2 regions of the Clostridium gelidum genome follow, and region 1 is predicted to be linked to the other one. Evidence: predicted binding sites of a transcription regulator. Region 1 holds the regulator's gene; the other holds the start of a gene.
The links. Region 1 encodes CtsR, which represses protease genes until heat stress. Its sites were predicted from a motif close to AAGGTCAANNAAGGTCAAAT; they were not measured.
Positions count from the first base shown of each region.

Region 1 (10,785 bases):
CTAATCTAACATTTGACAACAATTCAATAGTTTCCTTAGAATCTAGAAGAATTGCACATTTTAATATGCCATAGGCTCTATATACCTTATCATCTAATTCATTTTTACACTTGCTAAGTAATATTTCTCTAAATTTGTTTTCTTCTACTATTATATTCAAAACTGCCTCTTTTAATTTGATTATAATATCCTCTTCTGTTAACCCCAATGATATCTTATTCGTTATTCTATATAAATTCCCATAAACATTCGTACCATCTAAATACACTCCTTTTATGCTCATCCCAATTTTACTAAGATTCTTTGAAATGCTTTTAATCTCTTCACTCATGGTTAGTGCTGGTAAATGTATTATTACTGATGCTTTCATACCAGTTCCAATATTTTCTGGTGATGCTGTTAGATACCCTAAATTTTCATCAAATGCATAATCAAAGTTTTTTTCTATTTTATCATCAATACTTGTTGCTTTCTGAAATGCTTCTTCTAAATTTAATCCTTCGCTCATATATTGAAGCCTTACATGATCCTTTTCATTTATCATAATGCTAAGAGTTTCTTCTTTATTTAAGATAAATGACCCTTTATCAGAATTTTTTATAAGTTCTTCAGTTATTAAATCTTTTTCTAAATATTGTTTACCAAATTCTTCATTTGTATTCCAAATCTCATATAATGTAAGTTGTTCATCAATTAATTCATTTTTAAGTACACTATATACTTTTTTACCATTATCTCTACCTTTTATATAATTTAATTTATTAGGAAACGGTACATTACTAAAATTTCTAGCTAATAATATCTTACTACTTAATACTATACCTTTTTCTCTATCTTTATGAATCAAGCTGTCCATCGTAATTTTCCTCCCCTATACTTGCCTTTTCTTTAACATTGCTCTTTAATATATAAAGTTCTAATTTTTTAATCTCATCTCTTGCAATTGCTGCTCTTTCATATTCTTCAGTTACTATTAACTTTTGCATTTCTTCTTTTAAGTCTTTGAGTCTTCGTCTTCGAATCAATTCTTTTCCTTTCATTTTGGGCATTTTACCTACATGTTTTACTCCTGCTTGTAAGCTTTTTATTCTAGGATCAAGTACAACTTTAAATTCTTCATAACAATCAGAACATCCTAATTTACCAGTTTTTTTAAATTCGTCATAAGTTAATCCACAATTTGAACAAACAATTTCTTTTATTTTATTATTATCTATATTAACTTTATTACTATCTGCATTAGATAATATTTCTGTAAGCATACCTTGAAATGGAAAGTTTGCACTTTGAGCAATTGAACTAAAAAATGGAATACTGGATATATCTTTTGCACAATTTTCACATAACCAAATTTCATGTTTTTCTCCATTTACTACTGTAATTAAATTTACTTTTGCCTCATTTTTTTTACATTTTTCACATAACATAATATATCCCCCACCTTTAAGATAAAATTATCATAATCATTGCCTTTAAAATATCAGCTCTTACTTTATTCTTATTATCTACTCTAACTAAACTTCTATCATTTATTGCTATTTTCATTATTTCACATTCTCTTAATTGAATAACTCCAGACTCTAATAAATCCTTTAGTAAAGCATTTGCATTATGATATGTCATTGAATCTCCTATACTTTGATTTATTAATTCTTCTCTTTTATTAGAACTATCATATTCTAATTGCTTAATGGCTATATGTCCTCCTCCACCTCTTTTGCTTTCAATTAAGTATCCTCTTTCGTACGTAAACCTAGTTGTTAATACATAATTTATTTGAGATGGTGCACATCTAAATTGATCTGCCAATTCATTTCTTTGTATAAATATTACATTGCCTTTATTTTCATTAAACATTTCTTTTATAAAAACTTCTATTATATCTGAAAGTCTTGCCATAATATCACCTACTTAAACTTTAATCAAAATAATAGTTTTTGACTTACTTTGACTTTACATTATTATACTATAATCTTTTTATTTTTTAAAGTATCAATACAAATTTATGATTATTTATAACTAAAAATGTTAATAATATATAATAGTATTTTAATTTAATTGTTGGAGGTTTTTTATGCAAATAACTTGGTATGGACATTCCTGTTTTCTTATAAAAACATCCATTGGTAAAAGGATTTTAATTGATCCCTTTGACAATAACCTCGGATATGATAACAATTTTCCTAAATGTGATTTAATAACTATCAGTCATAATCACTTTTATGATTCATATTTAAATAAATCTAATACTATAACTAGAGTTCTTAATAAAATTGGAACCTTTGATATCAACTTTTTAAAAATAGAAGGCTTTAATTCATTTCACGATAAATGTAATGGTCTTAAGAGAGGTCCTAACATTATTTATATATTTAAAGACGATATGCATTCTCTATGTCATTTAGGAGATTTAGGTCATATTCCTTGTTCCTTAGTCTTGGAAAAATTAAAAAATATTGATATTTTACTTATACCTATTGGTGGACACTTTACTTTAAATGGATTCGAAGCAGCAAATCTTTGTAAGTTGGTATCTCCTAAATATGTAATTCCTATGCAATATAAAACTAATAAAACATCTTTATATTTGGATGATCTAAAAAATTTCATTATATCTATGAAAAACATAAAGAAAATTAATTCTAATATATTAGATACTTCAGATTTAGATTTCACTTCTAAATCTAAATGTATATTATTAACACCACCTTGTAATTAATCTAATGCAATGAAACCTTTTAACATAAGCTGTTAAAAGGTTTCATACTTTTATATACGAAAAAAAGACCGTCTTTAAGACGATCTCTCTTTTTATTACTCTTGGTTTGGAGCTCCTACTGGGCAAACACTAGCACAGCTTCCGCAATCGATACAAGTATCTGCATCAATAACGAATAGAGTATCTCCTTGAGTTATAGCGTTAACTGGACATTCTCCAGCACACGCTCCACAACTAACACATGAATCATTAATAACAAATGCCATTTTTAGAACACCTCCTAATAAATTGTAGTAATTAACCTCTTACATTTTAACATGTATTCTGATGTTTTAAAAGTATTTTGTGACTTAGTTAACTTATTTTTTCATACTAAAGTTTTATGGGTTAGAATTATATTCTTATATATCTTAAATCTCCCATGGAATCAATAATCTTTTCAATATAAAAAAGGGTTCATTATATATTAATGTTATTTCTTTCCTAGTTAATAATATTTCACTAGCTATTATTCCAGAATAATTAGAAATAAAATCTCTAATTATTGTAGTATCCTTATGAAATTATATATTAGAAATCTTAATAGCAGATTTTATAGAAATTCTCCTATTTTTCCTTAATAAGATTTTTCATTAGTTTTTTATCTTCTTCTGATTCAGCTATTATCCTAATATTACTTTCGTCAATTGTATCTTCATATTTTCCTGAAACAAGTTCTATATCTGTTATCTTAAATGCTTCAACAACTTCTTCATCGCCTCTTCTAATCTTAACTTTGACAATTTCTTTAACTATTGAATTACCAATAACTTCTCCATTTCCTTCTTCAGTTTTAACAATAGACCCTACTTTAGGCAACCTCTTTCTTATATCTTCATATGTTGTTTGCTCATAATTTAAGCAACACATTAATCTTCCACATATTCCAGATATTTTAGTTGGATTTAATGAAAGATTTTGTTCCTTAGCCATCTTTATAGATACTGATGCAAAATCTCCTAAAAAAGTAGAACAACACATAGTTCTTCCACATGGTCCAAGTCCGCCAATCATCTTAGCTTCATCCCGTACCCCTATTTGTCTTAATTCTATTCTAGTCTTGAATATAGTAGCTAAATCCTTAACTAACTCTCTAAAATCAACTCTACCATCTGCTGTAAAATAAAATATGACTTTATGATTATCAAACGTATATTCTACATCTATTAATTTCATATCTATCTTGTGTTCTTTGATTTTCTCTAAACATATATCCAATGCATCTTTTTCTTTATTTTTATTTTCTTTATGCTTATTAATATCCTTTTCATCAGCAATTCGAATAACACTTTTTAGTGATGATACTATTTCTTCTTCCTTTATTTCTTTAATTCCTATAACACATTCGCCAAATTCTACACCTCTAGCAGTTTCCACTATTACATAGTTTCCTTTTTTAATTAGAAATTCTGCTGGGCTAAAATAATAGATTTTTCCGGCCTGTTTAAATCTTACTCCTATAACATTTATCATTAATTATACCTCCGCAAATCCCATAAGCAAAACACTTATGGTCATTGAATAGTTTGTATTGCTATTTAAATTTATTCTAGCTTCTGTTATGTATTCTAACATATTATTTAACTTTTTATAAGACACTCCTCTTGATATATTCTTTATTTTATCTACTTTATCAAAATTAACAATAATTTCGCTATTATTAAGCTCTTTAAATAGCATAATATCTCGTATATATGATAAAAGTATATTCAACAGCTCAATTTTATCATCTTTTAAATTCTTTAGCAGCTCTCCATATTTTAATACGATTCCTTGTTCCCTATTTAAAATATCTTCAAATAATTCTATACATATATCTCTTAAGTTTTTTAAATTTTTATCATCTATAAACCTATCGACTTTTCCTGGTATACCTGCACTATATGCTAGCGCAGCTTTTTCATCTTCTGAAGTTAAATTAATATATTTATCTTTAATATAAATTAAAATCTCTTCTTTTGTTAATGGCGTTAATTTATATATTTGGCAACGAGATTTTATAGTATCTAAAATTGCTTCTAAAGAGTCACTCAATAATATTAAATATACTCCTTTGGGAGGTTCTTCAATAGTTTTAAGTAATGCATTTTGAGCCTGCGTTGTTAATTTATCACATTTATATAATATCAAGACCTTTTTGTCACCCTCATAAGGTTTTTTACCAACCTCATTTATTATATTCCTAACATCATCAACGCCAAAAGAACTAGAAGACGGATAATATTTTACAATATCAACACTCTCTGCACTGTCTCTTACTTTTATAATTTGATTTGATAGATACTTACCTATTATGCTCTTTCCAATACCATCATTTCCAACGATTAAATTGGCATGAGAAAATGAGTCATTTAAATTCCTATTATTTATACTATCAATAATACTTTTATGCCCAATTATTTTTCTCAATGCCTATCTCTCCTTGATATTATATTTTCACAAATTGATCTACATCAATTACAAATATAGTAGCACCTCCTACACTAATCTGTACAGGATATTGTTGCATATATCCGCCTTCACTACCACCTAAAATAGTTGGTGTAACTAATGTTTCTTTTCTCTTTTTGCATATTTCCTTAACTACATCAATAACAGACTGCACCTTTTCTTCTTCAATACCCACCATTAGCGTAGTATTCCCTGACTTAAGAAATCCTCCTGTTGTTGCTAACTTTGTAACTCTATAATTTTGTTCTGTTAAAGCCTCTATAACCTCTGTTGAATCCTCATCTTGAACAATTGCAATTATCAACTTCATTATAATTCCCACCCTTAAATAAAATAATTTACTATCTATTATTTTACCACAAATAGAAGCTTTTTTTATCATTTACTTTATATTTGTCCATATTATAGGCTTTAATATATTTTTTATTTGATTAATTACATTTTCCTTTGATTTTTCTGCATCTATTTTTATGATTCTATCTTTATTTTTTTCATAAACAACATTGTATCCCGCCCTAACCCTTTCATGAAAATCTATTTTTTCTAAATCCAATCTATTTATTTCTCTGTGTTCATTGCTACTAATTCTTTCTAACCCAATTTTAGGATCAAGATCAAACAATATCGATAAATCAGGCATATATTCTCCAATTGCAAATCTATTTATACTCATAACTTCTTCAATGCCTAATTTCCTTGCGTAACCTTGATATGCAAGAGAAGAATCTATAAATCTATCACAAAGAATTATTGAACCTTCTTCTAATGCTGGTATTACTTTTTCTACAAGATGTTGTCTCCTTGCAGCTGCATAAAGCAAAGCTTCCGTTCTTCCATCCATAGTCTTATTTTCTTTATTCAAGATAACTTGTCTTATTTGTTCTGATATATTAATTCCTCCAGGTTCTCTGGTCTTTATACACTTAAAATTATTTTCTATAATCCAATTATATATTTCATCAATTGCCGTTGTTTTTCCGGTGCCTTCTCCGCCTTCAAAAACTATAAATAAACCTTTTTTCATAATAACTACCTCACTATTAAGAATGTTTAAATAATTCACCCTCAAGGCACATCAAATAACAAGTCAAATACTCAAAATAGACTAGCATACTGATTTGCTATTTTTTGAATGTGCCTACACATGTTGATTAAATAAAATTATTTTAATACGATCTTTATAAATATCATAATCTGGATTGATTATATTTGTATTCACAATTTTCTCTTCACATGCTTTGCAAATCTTTTCCCCATTCAATATTATACCATCACAATCCGTTGCTCCACATATGAAACATGATTTATTTAAATTTTTCATGTACTTTCCCCCTTATATTTGTAATTCTTATACAATTATTCCCATATAAGCTACTTTTAATACAAATAATAAGTGTGAATAATTTATTTGCTACATAGATATTTTTTAAATTCTTGGTAACAATAATAAATAATGAAACAAACGTCTCCATTAATAAACATTCTAACAATAAAAATAATAAGAAGAAAGGAGAACTTACTGTAAAACCAAACAAAACATGTACTATATATCTATAATTTAGTATTTTTCTTTTGTAAGTTTTGAGTAATAAATTAAATTTATGAAACAAAAAATTATTTCTTTTTTATCTACTTGTAGTGATGATATTAAAAATTTATGTACTTATTTATATGAGAATCCCGAAGCAAGTTATAATGAGTTTAATGCTTCTAAATATATTTGTGATTTATTATATAAATATAATTTTGAAATTGAAGAAAACTTTTTAAATATTAAAAATGCTTTTATAGCTAAGAAGGGAGTAGGTCATCCAAAAATTTGTTACCTTTGTGAATATGATGCTATAAAAGATGAAGGCCATATTACAGGGCATAACTTGGTTGCTACTATGTCTGTCGCAGCTGCATTAGCTTTAGGAAATGTTATAGATACCCTTGGAGGATCTGTAATATTAATAGGTTGTCCTGGTGAATATTTAGGTGGAACTAAAGGAACTATGGTTAAACAGGGCGTATTTGATGATATAGATGTAGTAATGCTAGCTCATCCTGATATTTCTACTTGTGAAAGTGGTTCATCATCAGCAATTATTCCATTAGGACTTAAATTTGAGAGTGAAAGTAAATTGAGTTTCTTAAATAAAAAAGATTACACCTCCCTAGATGCAGTTTTGCTAACTATTAATATTTTAAATTCTATAAAAAAAGGTTTCCCTAATAACTTAGAAATAAACTCAATTATCTCAAATGGAGGATATACTACATTATTATTGCCATCAAATTCTGAAATCAAACTTTGTATTCGTGCATCTGATACAAAAACTGCTAACTATGCTTATGATAAAATAAGAAACATTGCAAATTATGTAACCAAATTAATAGGCATCCCCAATACATTTTTCTTATATGAGTCTCCAAGTAGGGAGTTAGTTACAAACCGTACTTTAAATAGATTGTTTAGCCATAATTTAAAAGAAAATGGAATAATAAATATTAACTCTCCAAAAGATATATATGCAGGACTAAGCCTTGGTGATGTAAGTCATAAAGTTCCATGTATACATCCATATATATCTATAACAGAAAATGATAATATCAAATACGGAACTTTAGAATTTGCGAAAGCAACAATATCACCATTTTCTCTAAAGCAATGTACTATTGCAGCTACCTCATTAGCCTCAACAGCTATTGATTTAATAGAAAATAAATCTTTACTTAATGAAGTTAAATCTGAATTTTTCAGCACTATAAATAATTAAATTATAAACTTTATATTAAAGAACTATGAGCCTATGAACTAATTTATATCTTCATAGGCTTTTCTTTGGCCATTATCTTTCTAAAGAAAATTAGCAAAGAAAAGATCCTCTTTATTTTTTATATACTTAATATACTTAATAGTAAACTAATAATTATTAGTTCAAATAATGGCCATTACTTTATGTTTACAAACCCCTTATAATAGTATAATATTAGTTGAACTGTTTAGGAGGTGTTGTAAATTGATTCAAATTTATAAAAGTCAAAGTGAATTCAAGCCAACTTTAAAGGCACTAGATACAATAGAAAATGGATCTTGGATAAATATAGTTGCCCCATCTGATGAAGAATTAATATTAATGTCAAAAAAAACAGGAGTTGATCTTGAATTTCTGAAAGCAGCATTAGATGATGAAGAAACTTCACGTATTGATATTGAAGATGATGCAATATTAATAATAGTCGATATTCCTTTTACAGAAATGGAAGATAACTCGTTAACCTATGATACATATCCATTAGCAATAATACATACTGATAAACAATTAATAACTGTATGTCTAAAAAACAGTAAAATATTGACTGATTTTACTAATGATAAAATTAAATCTTTTTATACATTCAAAAAATCAAGATTTACATTACAAATCTTAAGTAGAATATCAACATATTACTTATTATACTTACGACAAATTGATAAAAAGAGTTTAATGATTGAAAAAAGACTTCATAAATCAATGAAAAATAGAGAACTTATTCAATTACATTCTTTAGAGAAATCTCTTGTTTACTTCTCTACATCATTAAAAGCTAATGAACTCACATTAGAAAAAATGTTAAAATTAGAGCTAATGCAAAAATATGAAGAAGATAAAGATGTTTTAGAAGATGTTATAATTGAAAATAAACAAGCCATTGAAATGACTGAAATCTATAGTAACATATTAGCTAGTACAATGGATTTTTTTGCTTCTGTAATATCTAATAATCTAAATATAGTGATGAAAGTTCTTGCATCAGTTACAATACTTATGGCAATACCTACTATTATCGGTGGAATATTCGGAATGAATATAAAATTGCCAATATCTATGGATAATGAAAGTGGATTTTTAATAGTTATGGGATTAACTTTTGGACTATGTGGCCTTGTGGCCTTTATATTATATAAAAAGGATATGTTTAAGTAAAATGTACCCCATAGAGTAGACTTATTTTAATTTTCTACTTTATAGGATACATTTTATATGTTTTTAAATTACAATAAAATATAATTTATTATATTCCAGGTATAATAAAAAAACCTTGAAATATACATTTCAAGGTTTCTTTTGGAGGCGCCACCCAGATTTGAACTGGGGGTAAAGGTTTTGCAGACCTCTGCCTTACCACTTGGCTATAGCGCCATTTATGGTGGCTCGAACTGGAATCGAACCAGTGACACGAGGATTTTCAGTCCTCTGCTCTACCGACTGAGCTATCGAGCCATCTTACCTCGCAACTTCCTACTCTCCCACACAGTCACCCATGCAGTACCATCAGCGTAATAGACCTTAACTGTCCTGTTCGGAATGGGAAGGAGTGTTACCTCTATGCCATCGTCACGAGATTAAGTGAATTCCCAAATCTATGATTTGGTTGTGAATGAACTTATGCAAATTCGTTAGAACTTGTTTTTCTTTGAAAGAATGTTCTTTCAAAATTGCATATAGAATTAATGTATATTTTACAACTTGATTAAATAATTGGTCAAGCCCTCGACCTATTAGTATCAGTCAGCTAAATATGTTACCATACTTACACCTCTGACCTATCAACCTTGTAGTCTTCAAGGGGTCTTACTAGCTTACGCTATGGGAAATCTCATCTTGAGGTTGGCTTCACACTTAGATGCTTTCAGCGTTTATCCATTCCCGACTTAGCTACCCAGCTATGCTTCTGGCGAAACAACTGGTACACCATAGGTCAGTCCATCCCGGTCCTCTCGTACTAAGGACAGCTCCTCTCAAATTTCCTACGCCCGCGACGGATAGGGACCGAACTGTCTCACGACGTTCTGAACCCAGCTCGCGTGCCGCTTTAATGGGCGAACAGCCCAACCCTTGGGACCTACTTCAGCCCCAGGATGCGACGAGCCGACATCGAGGTGCCAAACCTCCCCGTCGATGTGAACTCTTGGGGGAGATCAGCCTGTTATCCCCGAGGTAGCTTTTATCCGTTGAGCGATGGCCCTCCCACGAGGTACCACCGGATCACTAAGCCCGACTTTCGTCCCTGCTCGACTTGTAGGTCTCGCAGTCAGGCTCCCTTATGCCTTTGCACTCTACGAACGATTTCCGACCGTTCTGAGGGAACCTTTGGGCGCCTCCGTTACATTTTAGGAGGCGACCGCCCCAGTCAAACTGCCCACCTAACAATGTCCTGTCACCAGTTTCATGGCATCCAGTTAGAACTTCAATACTATCAGGGTGGTATCCCAACAACGACTCCACCAAAGCTAACGCTCTGATTTCCCAGTCTCCCACCTATCCTGTACAGACAATACCGAAATTCAATGCTAAGCTACAGTAAAGCTCTACGGGGTCTTTCCGTCCAATCGCGGGTAGCGAGCATCTTCACTCGCACTACAACTTCGCCGGATTTGCAGTTGAGACAGTGCACAAGTCATTACGCCATTCGTGCGGGTCAGAACTTACCTGACAAGGAATTTCGCTACCTTAGGACCGTTATAGTTACGGCCGCCGTTTACTGGGGCTTAAGTTCACACCTTCGCACTTACGTGCTAAGCATTCCCCTTAACCTTCCAGCACCGG
Region 1 covers NZ_AP024849.1:165,256-176,040, reverse strand. The annotation lists gene psyc5s11_RS00845 (protein arginine kinase) at 1-856, opposite strand, end outside; gene psyc5s11_RS00840 (UvrB/UvrC motif-containing protein) at 837-1,427, opposite strand; gene psyc5s11_RS00835 (CtsR family transcriptional regulator) at 1,444-1,899, opposite strand; gene psyc5s11_RS00830 (MBL fold metallo-hydrolase) at 2,075-2,719, shown strand; gene psyc5s11_RS00825 (DUF362 domain-containing protein) at 2,815-2,985, opposite strand; gene psyc5s11_RS00820 (PSP1 domain-containing protein) at 3,326-4,231, opposite strand; gene psyc5s11_RS00815 (DNA polymerase III subunit delta') at 4,235-5,167, opposite strand; gene psyc5s11_RS00810 (cyclic-di-AMP receptor) at 5,187-5,519, opposite strand; gene tmk (dTMP kinase) at 5,592-6,233, opposite strand; gene psyc5s11_RS00800 (sigma factor G inhibitor Gin) at 6,348-6,530, opposite strand; gene psyc5s11_RS00795 (zinc-binding metallopeptidase family protein) at 6,811-7,971, shown strand; gene psyc5s11_RS00790 (magnesium transporter CorA family protein) at 8,215-9,162, shown strand; tRNA gene psyc5s11_RS00785 (tRNA-Cys) at 9,305-9,378, opposite strand; tRNA gene psyc5s11_RS00780 (tRNA-Phe) at 9,384-9,459, opposite strand; rRNA gene rrf (5S ribosomal RNA) at 9,465-9,581, opposite strand; rRNA gene psyc5s11_RS00770 (23S ribosomal RNA) at 9,718-10,785, opposite strand, start outside.

Region 2 (10,785 bases), 880 kb from region 1:
TGCCTAGAATGCTGAATTATTATTTTTTGAATGTTTATAACTAGCACATTTAGTTATTATTTATTTTCTTTCAGATTCCTAAGTTTGAAATAGATAATAAATGTAGAAAAAATTAACTTGGATAACTTTTTAATTTCTGCACAATCTATATTTAGAAAATAAATTAATATTAAAGAGGTGTTAATTATGCAAAGATTTTCAAAAGGAATGATGGCAGGAATTTTAATTGGAGTAGCTGTTGAAATGGCTATGATGCCAATGTATGACAGAAGTACTCAAAGAACAATGAAAAGAGCAGGAAGAAAAATGAGAAATATGGCTGAAGCTACTTATAGTGGCATGCAAGATTGGATGAGATAAATATTGTCTTATTAACGTTTTCATAAAATTTTGAATTTAATTTAATATGAGAAGATATGAAATAAATTTTTTAATAATTAATTTCATATCTTTTTAATTTATGTACAAATAATGTAAGAAAATATTTTGAGCTTATAATTTTTAGTGTAAAAATGGATAAAAAAATTAAATTATATAAAATTTGGGGAGCATTTATATTTTTATGCAGTTTTTTATGAATTTATGTTATAATTAAGGAAATTATATTAACTTAATTAAATAATTTGTTGAATAGAGAAGGATTGAAGAAATGGAAATTCTATCATTAGGAGAAAAAATTAAAAGAAAAAGAAAACAATTAAATATGACCTTAAAAGATTTGGCTAAAGACAGAATAACTCCAGGACAAATAAGCTTAGTTGAATCGGGGCGCTCAAACCCCTCAGTTGACTTATTAGAATATTTAGCAGATGCATTAAATACAACTGTCGAATATTTAATGGAATCAGAAGAAAGCCAAGCAGAAAAAATTAGTCTTTATTATGAACAAGTAGGAGAATCATGTATATTGCAAGGTGATTATGAAAAAGGACAAAGATATATTGATAATGCTTTATATTATTGTGAAAAATATAACTTAGAATATAGAAAAGCAATTATATATTTCATAACAGCAAAATCATATATGTATAAGACAGATTTTCCGATGGCACAAAAGATTTTTTTGTCGGCAAATGTAATTTTTATTAAAAATAATAATTATGAAAAAATAATAAAAACTTTTTTACATTTAACTAATGTAGCTTTAGAACTAAAAGCATATCATTCAGCTAGCAGTTATTTGAAACAAGCTGAAAAAGTATATTTAGATAATAATATTGTAGATGATTTTCTAATGGGTGAAATACATTATAATATGGCTAGAACATATTATAATATAGAAGAGTTAGATTTAGCATTAAAATATTCATATCTAGCAAAGAGTAGATTTGAACAAATATATAATGATGAGGATTATGCAAAAAACTTATTTTGTTTAGCTGAAGATTTTAATAAAAAGGGTGATTTGCCAAATGCTATAAAGTATTCAAAGAAAACGTTGGAAGTTTATAAAAAAATACAATATAACAAAGGTATAGTTAATATAGAACATAATTTAGGAAGATTATTCTATGAATTAGGGCATTTGGAAGAATCACTTAAGCATTATGAAATATCAAAAAGTGTTAGTGCTCAAAATCATGTGGGCTATATAAATGATATATTGATAGATATTTGTAAAAATCATTTAAAATTGAAAAATACTGAAGAATGTAGTAAGTTATTAAAAAATATTGAAAACAGTATTGAAGAAAATGATATTGACAGAAAAATTGAATGTAAATTAATTAAATATACTATATTTAATATTGATGAAAAAATGGAACAAGCAGAGAGCGTATTAATTGATACATATATGTTGGCAAAAAATAGTGGAAGACTAGCTAAAGCCGGTGAATTAGCTATGAGAGTTGGAAAATACTTTATAGATAAGAAGGAAGAAGAGGAAGCCTCATACTATTTGAATCAAGGAATACAATTATTTAATGAGGCAGAAAAATTAAAAAATTAAGAGGTAAATGGGTGATATAATTGGAAATACTATCTACTGGCGAAAAAATAAAAAGGGCTAGAATATTCAAAGGAATTACATTAAAGCAACTATGCGAAAATAAAATTTCTATTGCTAAAATGAGTTGTATAGAAAATGGCAAAATTAAGGCAGATAAGGAGTTGCTTAAATATATATCAGAAAAAATTGAAATAGATTTTAATTATTTAATAGAAGATGTTTATGAACAAATATTAAATAATTTAGAAACGATAAAAAAGAATATTTCATGTGATAATGATTCGGAAAGTAAGCTGAAAGATAATTTAAGTTATGCACTAAAATATAAATACTATGATTTAGCATTTAAATTAATACATATATTATTTTATTATTATGTGGAAGAAAATAAGGCGGAAAATATTCAATTGATAGTTTCTCAATACTATGATTTATTTCAAAGAAATAATACAGAAGAAAATACAGTTACATATTTCAAAGATATGGCAATATATCTTTCACAAAATGGAGAATATATAGAGGCTATATCATATTACAGTAAGCTTAGAGAAATGTGTCAACAAAAGAAAGAAAAATTTGATAAAGCGGAATATTGCTTAATAGGTTATAATGAAGCATTAGGTTATCAGAATCTAGGAAAAACAGAAGAAGCATATAGTATTTTATCAGACATTATAGGATATGTTGATAAACTTAAAACAGATGAGAGTAAAGGTAAAATATATCATATTTATGCTACTGTATGTATTAAGTTGAAGAAAGATTATGCAGAGGAATATAAAAAGAAAGCATTTGAATATCAAAAACATAATCCTATTTCATTAGCATTATCACATGGAAACTATGGAAAATATTATTTTGAGGTAGGCGAAAAGGAAAAGGCAATTGCAGAAATAGAAAATGGAATTAAAATATTCCCACAAGACAATATAGAAAAAAATGTAGAATTCTTAAATTATTGTACTAGAATATTAATTGATAATGTAGAATATGAAATAGCTTATAAAATTACAGAAGAAGCATTAAATATGGCGATTATTACAGACAATATAAAGCTAATTGAAAAATCATATTACCTAAAAGGAATGATTCTTCAAAAAATGGACAAGTATGCTGAAGCAGAAAAATATATGAATTTATCGTTAGATTCATTATTTAAATTTGGTACAAGAGATGAAAGAAAAAATAGATATATAGATATGGGAAATCTTTATTATAACCTTGGAATGGCTACAGATTCATTAAAGTATTTTAATTTAGCATTGGCAGTAGATAAGAAAATATAGTAACTACTAAGCTAAATAAGAAGATATGAAAATAGAAGGATATTTGTTTGAAAAAGTAAAAACAAGTATCCTTCTATTTTTTTTATTCATGTTTTGATTGTGCCTAAAGTCTTTAATCTATATTGATAAAATAATCTAATAAATCTTCAATACTTATGACACCTACAATATTATCATTTTCAACTATAGGCATAGAGATAATATCATTTTTTCGTAATCTATTAGCTACAACCAATAAATCTTCATCAGATTGAGCAAGTATTACTTCTTTAGACATAACCCATTCAACAGGGCAACTAACATAATGACCAGGGTGAATCATAAATCTATATATATCAGCTTTAACAATCATTCCGACTAAGGCGTCTTTGTCATTTACTACTGGCATACCATTAATATCAAATTTATCCATCATATCTAGAGCTTTATCTATTGGATCATTCACATTAATAGTATGAAAACTTTGTTTAATAATAGAATTTATTTTCATAAAATCACCTCTTTTAAAAAGTTTAGTATTTTCAATCTATAATAATTTAAAAATGGAAAGCAAATAGATAATTATACTAACATTTTACTACAAAACAACAAGTTTTTAAACAGGAGTTTATATATATATGAAATTAATATGTAATTTATAAAATACATATTAATTAATAAAAAATTATATATAAAAGTCAAATACACTTTGACTTTCTTTGACCTATGTATTATTATATAATTAAGGACTCATTAAGCATAACCAAGAGCTTAATAAAAAAGTAAATAGAGCTATAAATGTGAGGAGGAACAAGTATGAATATTGATAAAATGACATTAAGAGTACAACAAGCATTAAATGATGCAAATGTCACAGCAGTTAAATTTAATCATCAACAAATTGATTTAATGCATCTTTTTTCTGCTCTTGTGGAACAAGATGATGGATTGGTACCAAATATTTTCACTAAGATGGGTATCTCAATAAAGAGTATAAAAGATTTAATAAATAAAGAACTAGATTCAATGCCAAAGGTTTTAGGCGAAGGTGTTGGTAATGTATATATAACTAGAAAAGTAGACGAAGTATTAATTAAAGCTGAAGAAATTTCAAAGCAATTTGAAGATTCATATGTTAGTGTTGAACATTTAATGTTAGCTATTATGGAAGTAGATAAAAATAGTCAAGTTTCTAAGATATTAAAACAATATAATGTAACCAAGGATAGTTTTTTGAAAGTTTTGTCGGAGGTTAGAGGAAGTCAAAGAGTTGAAACTCAAGATCCAGAGGGGACATATGACGCTTTAGCTAAGTATGGAACAAACTTAGTTGATCTTGCTAAAAAGCATAAGCTTGATCCTGTTATAGGTAGAGATGAAGAAATAAGGAGAACAATAAGGATTCTTTCTAGAAGGACAAAGAATAATCCAGTATTAATAGGTGAACCTGGTGTTGGTAAAACAGCAATAATTGAAGGTTTAGCTGAAAGAATAGTTAGAGGTGATGTTCCAGAAGGATTGAAAGATAAAATTATATTTTCACTTGATATGGGATCACTAATTGCTGGAGCTAAATATAGAGGTGAATTTGAAGAAAGATTAAAAGCAGTTTTAAAAGAAGTTCAAAGTAGTGAAGGAAGAATACTATTATTTATAGATGAAATTCATACTATTGTTGGAGCAGGTAAGGCTGAGGGTGCTATGGATGCTGGAAACTTAATAAAGCCATTACTTGCTAGAGGTGAACTTCACTGTATTGGTGCTACGACTTTTGATGAATATAGACAATATATTGAAAAAGATAAAGCATTAGAGAGAAGATTCCAACCTGTAATCATAGATGAGCCTACAGTTGATGATACAATAGCAATACTCAGAGGATTAAAAGAAAGATTTGAAATTCATCATGGAATAAGAATTCACGATTCGGCTATAGTCGCAGCTGCAAAACTTTCTGATAGATATATTCAAGGTAGATTTTTGCCTGATAAAGCAATTGATTTAATTGATGAAGCTGGCGCTATGATAAGATCAGAAATTGATTCACTTCCAACAGAACTTGATGTTATAAGAAGAACGATTTTTAAATTAGAAATAGAAAAAGAAGCTTTGTCTAAAGAAAAAGATGAAGGGTCAAAAAATAGGTTAGGCGATCTTGAAAAAGAACTTGCTGAATTAAAAGAAAAAAATGATGAAATGACCGCAAAATATACAAAAGAAAAAGAACATATTACAGCCATAAAAACTTTAAAAAGTGAGTTAGATGAAGCAAGAGGAGAAATAGAAATCGCACAAAGAAACTTTGATTACAATAAAGTAGCAGAGATTCAATATAGTAAAATACCAGCATTAGAAGAAGAAATTAAACAAAAGGAACTTGAAGTAAAGGAAAATTACGAAGGTGCTTTATTAAAAGAAGAAGTTACAGAAGCAGAAGTATCAGAAATACTTTCTAAATGGACAGGAATCCCAGTAACTAATCTAATTGAAGGTGAAAGAGAAAAACTTTTAAGATTAGAAGATGATATGGGAAGGAGAGTAATAGGTCAAGAAGAAGCAATTGAAGCTGTAACTAATGCAATACTTAGGGCTAGAGCTGGACTTAAAGATATTAATAAACCTATAGGATCATTTATATTTTTAGGCCCTACAGGAGTTGGTAAAACAGAATTAGCTAAGACATTAGCTAGAAATCTATTTGATTCTGAAGAAAATATTATTCGTATTGATATGTCAGAATATATGGAAAAACATTCAGTATCAAGATTAGTTGGAGCACCTCCAGGATATGTTGGATATGATGAAGGTGGTCAATTAACAGAAGCTGTAAGAAGAAATCCGTATAGTGTAATTCTTTTTGATGAAATTGAAAAAGCCCATGAAGATGTATTTAATATATTTCTTCAAATACTTGATGATGGTAGATTAACAGACAATAAGGGCAAGACAGTAGATTTTAAAAATACAATAATAATTATGACTTCAAATATTGGAAGTGAGTATCTGTTAGAAAACAAAAATGAGGAGCATGTTGATGATGATATAAAAAACAAAGTGATTAATGTATTAAAATCAAGGTTTAAACCAGAATTCTTAAATAGAGTTGATGATATTATAATGTTCAAACCATTGTCGGAAATTGGAATTAAAAAGATAATTGATATATTCTTAGGAGATGTAGGAAAGAGATTGAAAGATAAGAATATAGAAATAGAAGTTACAGATGAAGCTAAGAAAATAATGGCAAGAGAAGGTTATGATGTAGTTTATGGAGCAAGACCGCTTAAGAGATATATACAAAATACATTAGAAAATAAGCTTGCTAGAATGATAATAAAAGGTGAATTAAATTATGGTTCAAAGGTCAGAATTCATGGAGTAGACGATGAAATGCTTATAACACCAGTTCCATTACCAATGAAATCATAAAAGATTAAATGGACTGTGGAACTTAAAAAAAATTTTAATATGACAAAACCATGCATTATAGGGAATATTCCTTGTAAATGCATGGTTTTATATTATTTTAAAGGAACGTGAACTTCAGCGGTCATTCCAGATTTTAATGAACCATTTTTACTATCTATAGCAACTTTAATTTTAGTAGCCATATGTTTACTATCAGAAGTTGATTGCTTGTCTTTTGGTGTATATTCATGCTTTAAGGCAATATAATTAATAGAACCTGATTGGGTTTCATTATTTAATGTTGTTACATTTAATGATTGATTATAGGTGATTTTATCTAAGTATTCATCTGGTATATAGCAGAGAACATATACATCATTTGAAATAGCTATATCAGCAATGTCGCTTCCAATATTAACTACATCCCCCAATTCCAAATTCTTACTTATTATGGTTCCATCATTTAAAGCAGTAATATTACAATTATTTAAAGTATTTTGAGCTTGGTTTAATTGAGCAGTAGCTTGGTCTAAATCAGCTTGGGCAACAGCAATAGCCTGCTTTGTAGAGCCATTCTTAAGCAAACTTAATTGAGCGTTTGCAGCATCATAGTTTGCTTTAGCAGCATCAATGGCTTGAGAAGTTGAGCCTTCTTCTAATAATTGAAATTGTTGTTTAGCACTTTCAAACTTATATTTAGCAGAGGAAAGCTGCGTTGTTGTTGTATCTAATTTTAGTTTTGCATCATCTAAAACACTTTTTGATACTGCATCACTTTCATATAGTTGAGCTGTATTCTTATATTGAGTATTTACATAATCATATGTTGATTGTGCTGAATTTACAGCATCTTGTGCAATTGAAGCTTCATTTTTAGCTACTTCTATTTGTTCATTTCTATTACCAGAGGTTAAAAGATCTAATTGAGCCTTGCTGGCACGAACTTGAGCTTCAGCTTGTTCTATTTGTTCAGGCCTAGTTCCTATTTGTAATTCCTCAAGTTTAGCCTTCTTTATATTTAAAGCTGCCTGCATTTGATCAACAACATATTTTTGATTAGTATTATCCACAATAGCAATAGTATCACCTTTTTTGACTACTTCTCCTTGATTCTTTTTCATTTCTGTAATTTTTCCAGAAATAGTAGAGGTTGCTGATATAATGTTATTTTGAATATCTCCCTTTAAAGTTAGTATATTAGAATTTGAAGAGCAGCCAGTAGTCGTAAACAAAATAAGCAAGCTGCACATAAATAATTTTTTCATATAATCACTCCTTAACCATTCGCCATTAATTATTCAGTGTTCATCAATTTTGCTACATAAAATTTTTAGAGGAGAAAAGTTCTTGGTTGCAGAAAAGTTCCGGATTGCATCATAGCTGCTCTTTTTATATGTGCATAGCTGCTTTTTTTATCTCGGAGTATTTTTTAGAGTGCTATTTTGACCAATTCCGTTTAAAATATATTGAATTAAATACTCTAAATCTTGTTCATTTTCTGGTAATTCAGGCAAAGCTATATAGTGCACAAAAAGGTAACCAAAGATAGAAGTAATTATTAAATTTATAATAGTAGTACTTGGCATATCAACAATTTGGTTCTTTAATTTAAATTTTTCAATAATAGAAATACCATTTTCAGTAGACGGAAAAATAACTGTATTTAAAATTTTACTTCTAAGTTCAGGGTGAAAGGGAACTTCTTGAATTATTACTTTTAAAATAGGAGCTGTTTCAGAGACAAATTTTTTTCTATTCATGATTATTTTTCTTAAGAAATCCTCAAAATTATCATGTTCATCATTTAAAATTTCATTAAAATCTTCGAGGAAAATTTCAAATAAGGAAACTTTAGATAGTGCCTTTGGAATAGCAAATAAAAGTTCCTTTTTAGTTTTATAATATCTAAAGATAGTTCCTTCTGCGACTTGAGCTTTTTTAGCAATTTCACTAGTAGCTGTAGCTTCATAACCTTTCTCTGAAAAAAGTTCTATAGCTGCACTAAGTATATTTATTTGTTTCTCAGTCATATCACTATCCATATTGCTTGCGTTTATAATATCTTTTAAAGATTTTGTTGATTTCAATTTTATCACCTCGTATTTTTGATTAAATTTTTCGATATTTTTTCAAAGCTAAAATATTAGCAATTGTAAAGATTATGCATATTAATATTAAAATAAAGGCATCAAATAGAATATCACTAAAGCCTTTACCTCGTATCATAATATTTCTAAGAGCATCAGCAGAATACCATAAAGGCATAAAATGTCCAAAGGATTGAAGCCAAGGAGGCATAGTACTCAAGTCAAAGAGACCTGAAAAAAATATTTGTGGTACAACAATTATTGGTATAAACTGAATTACTTGCAGTTCATTATTTGCAAAAGCTGAGATAAAGGTTCCAATAGTAAGAGCAACTAATGCTGTAAGGATAGTTATAAAGAGTACTAAATAAAATGAACCTATCATCATAATATCAAGAATATTAATTGAAAACCATGCGATAAGAGCAGATTGTATTATAGTAAAAACTCCGAACCCAAGAAGATAACCAATAACAATTTCCCATCTTCTAAGTGGTGTAGCAAGGATCCTTTCTAATGTTCCAGTAGTACGTTCTTTTAAAAACGCTACTCCAGCTATTAAAAATACAAAAAAGAATACAAAAAATCCAATAAGTATAGGACCAAAATTATCAAAGGATGCCATATCTTCATAACCATATAAATAAGTTATATCTGGTTTCACAGTTGGAGTTAATCCTGAAAGAGAAAGGGCCTTTTGTGTAAGATTAATAACAGCTTGATTTTTACTAGGATCACTTCCTTCAAGTGCTATTTTAGGAATGCCACCTTCAAAATTAATAAGTGCATCAATTTCAGAGGATTTGAGTATAAGATATCCGTCATTTTCAGTATATCTAATTACTTTGGCATCATTATCTTCTAATTTGTTCACAAAGTTTAATGGAGCATTTATTATTCCAATCTTTGGATGATAATTGGAGCCGTCAAAGATAAAAGACATTAATGTAAGCACTAATATTGGAGCTAAAATCATTAAGCCAATAGTTCTTTTATCGTGAGCAAGTTGAAGTAAAATTCTAATCATAATTGCTTTAATTCTCATTTTGATTCACCTCCATAGTACAAAAAGGCTTCTTCAATAGTATTTGAACCGGAAGCAAGTTTGATTTCATCAGGAGAGCCTATAGCAATCAATTTACCATTACGAATCATTCCAAGTGTGTTACATTTATCGGCTTCATCCATTACATGGGTAGTAATTATAATAGTGGTGCCATTATTCTTTAACTTATATAATTCTTCCCAAATGGATTTACGAAGAACAGGATCAATTCCAACAGTGGGTTCATCTAATATTAATATAGGAGGTTCGTGTACAAGTGCAATTGCAAGTGATAAACGGCGTTTCATACCACCAGAATATTGTTTTACTTGTTTTTTCAAATGAGCAGATAGATTTACTAGTTCCATGACTTCAGAAATTCTTTGCTTTTGTTTAGACTTTGAAAGCTTGTACATAGAAGAAAAGAATTTTATATTTTCTTCAGCAGTAAGTTCATCATATAAGGCATCAGATTGTGCCATATAACCTATTTTATCAAGCATTGAAAGTTTGGGCATTTTTTCATCTAACAAATATAAATCTCCGCCGGTCGGAAAATCAATTCCAGCAATCATCTTTACAATAGTTGATTTGCCAGAGCCAGATGGTCCAAGTAATCCTAAAATTTCAGAATAGGATACATTTAATGAAATATCAAAAAGGACTTGTTTTTTGCCAAAGGATTTATTGACATGTTCTATTTTGATGCAAGGAGAATTTTTAGTGATTTTATTAGTCATGTTTTGCATAAGTTTACTCCTTTCTAAAAATGAAGTGAGCAATCACTCATTATGAAAATAAAAAAATAATTTCAATATTTAATTAAAAACAAAATTCCTAAAGTAAAGTTAATAATTAAATTTATTTGATTTTATACACATTATATTATAACTGAATTAAATATTCAAGAAATAAAGTTGGAAGATTTATTAAAATATACACCTATAAAAAAAGTGCGTCAGCACAACCAAGAACTTATTCTCCTACAAAAAAATACTCACATCTAAAAAAACGCGCACATTAAAAAAG
Region 2 covers NZ_AP024849.1:1,041,473-1,052,257, forward strand. The annotation lists gene psyc5s11_RS04865 (YtxH domain-containing protein) at 187-360, shown strand; gene psyc5s11_RS04870 (helix-turn-helix transcriptional regulator) at 650-1,951, shown strand; gene psyc5s11_RS04875 (helix-turn-helix transcriptional regulator) at 1,972-3,237, shown strand; gene psyc5s11_RS04880 (CBS domain-containing protein) at 3,350-3,727, opposite strand; gene clpB (ATP-dependent chaperone ClpB) at 4,033-6,645, shown strand; gene psyc5s11_RS04890 (HlyD family secretion protein) at 6,738-7,889, opposite strand; gene psyc5s11_RS04895 (TetR/AcrR family transcriptional regulator) at 8,037-8,711, opposite strand; gene psyc5s11_RS04900 (ABC transporter permease) at 8,734-9,756, opposite strand; gene psyc5s11_RS04905 (ABC transporter ATP-binding protein) at 9,753-10,505, opposite strand.
Region 2: clpB (ATP-dependent chaperone ClpB) is a predicted target of CtsR. The motif match lies at 3,924-3,943, and genes of this name have one in related genera.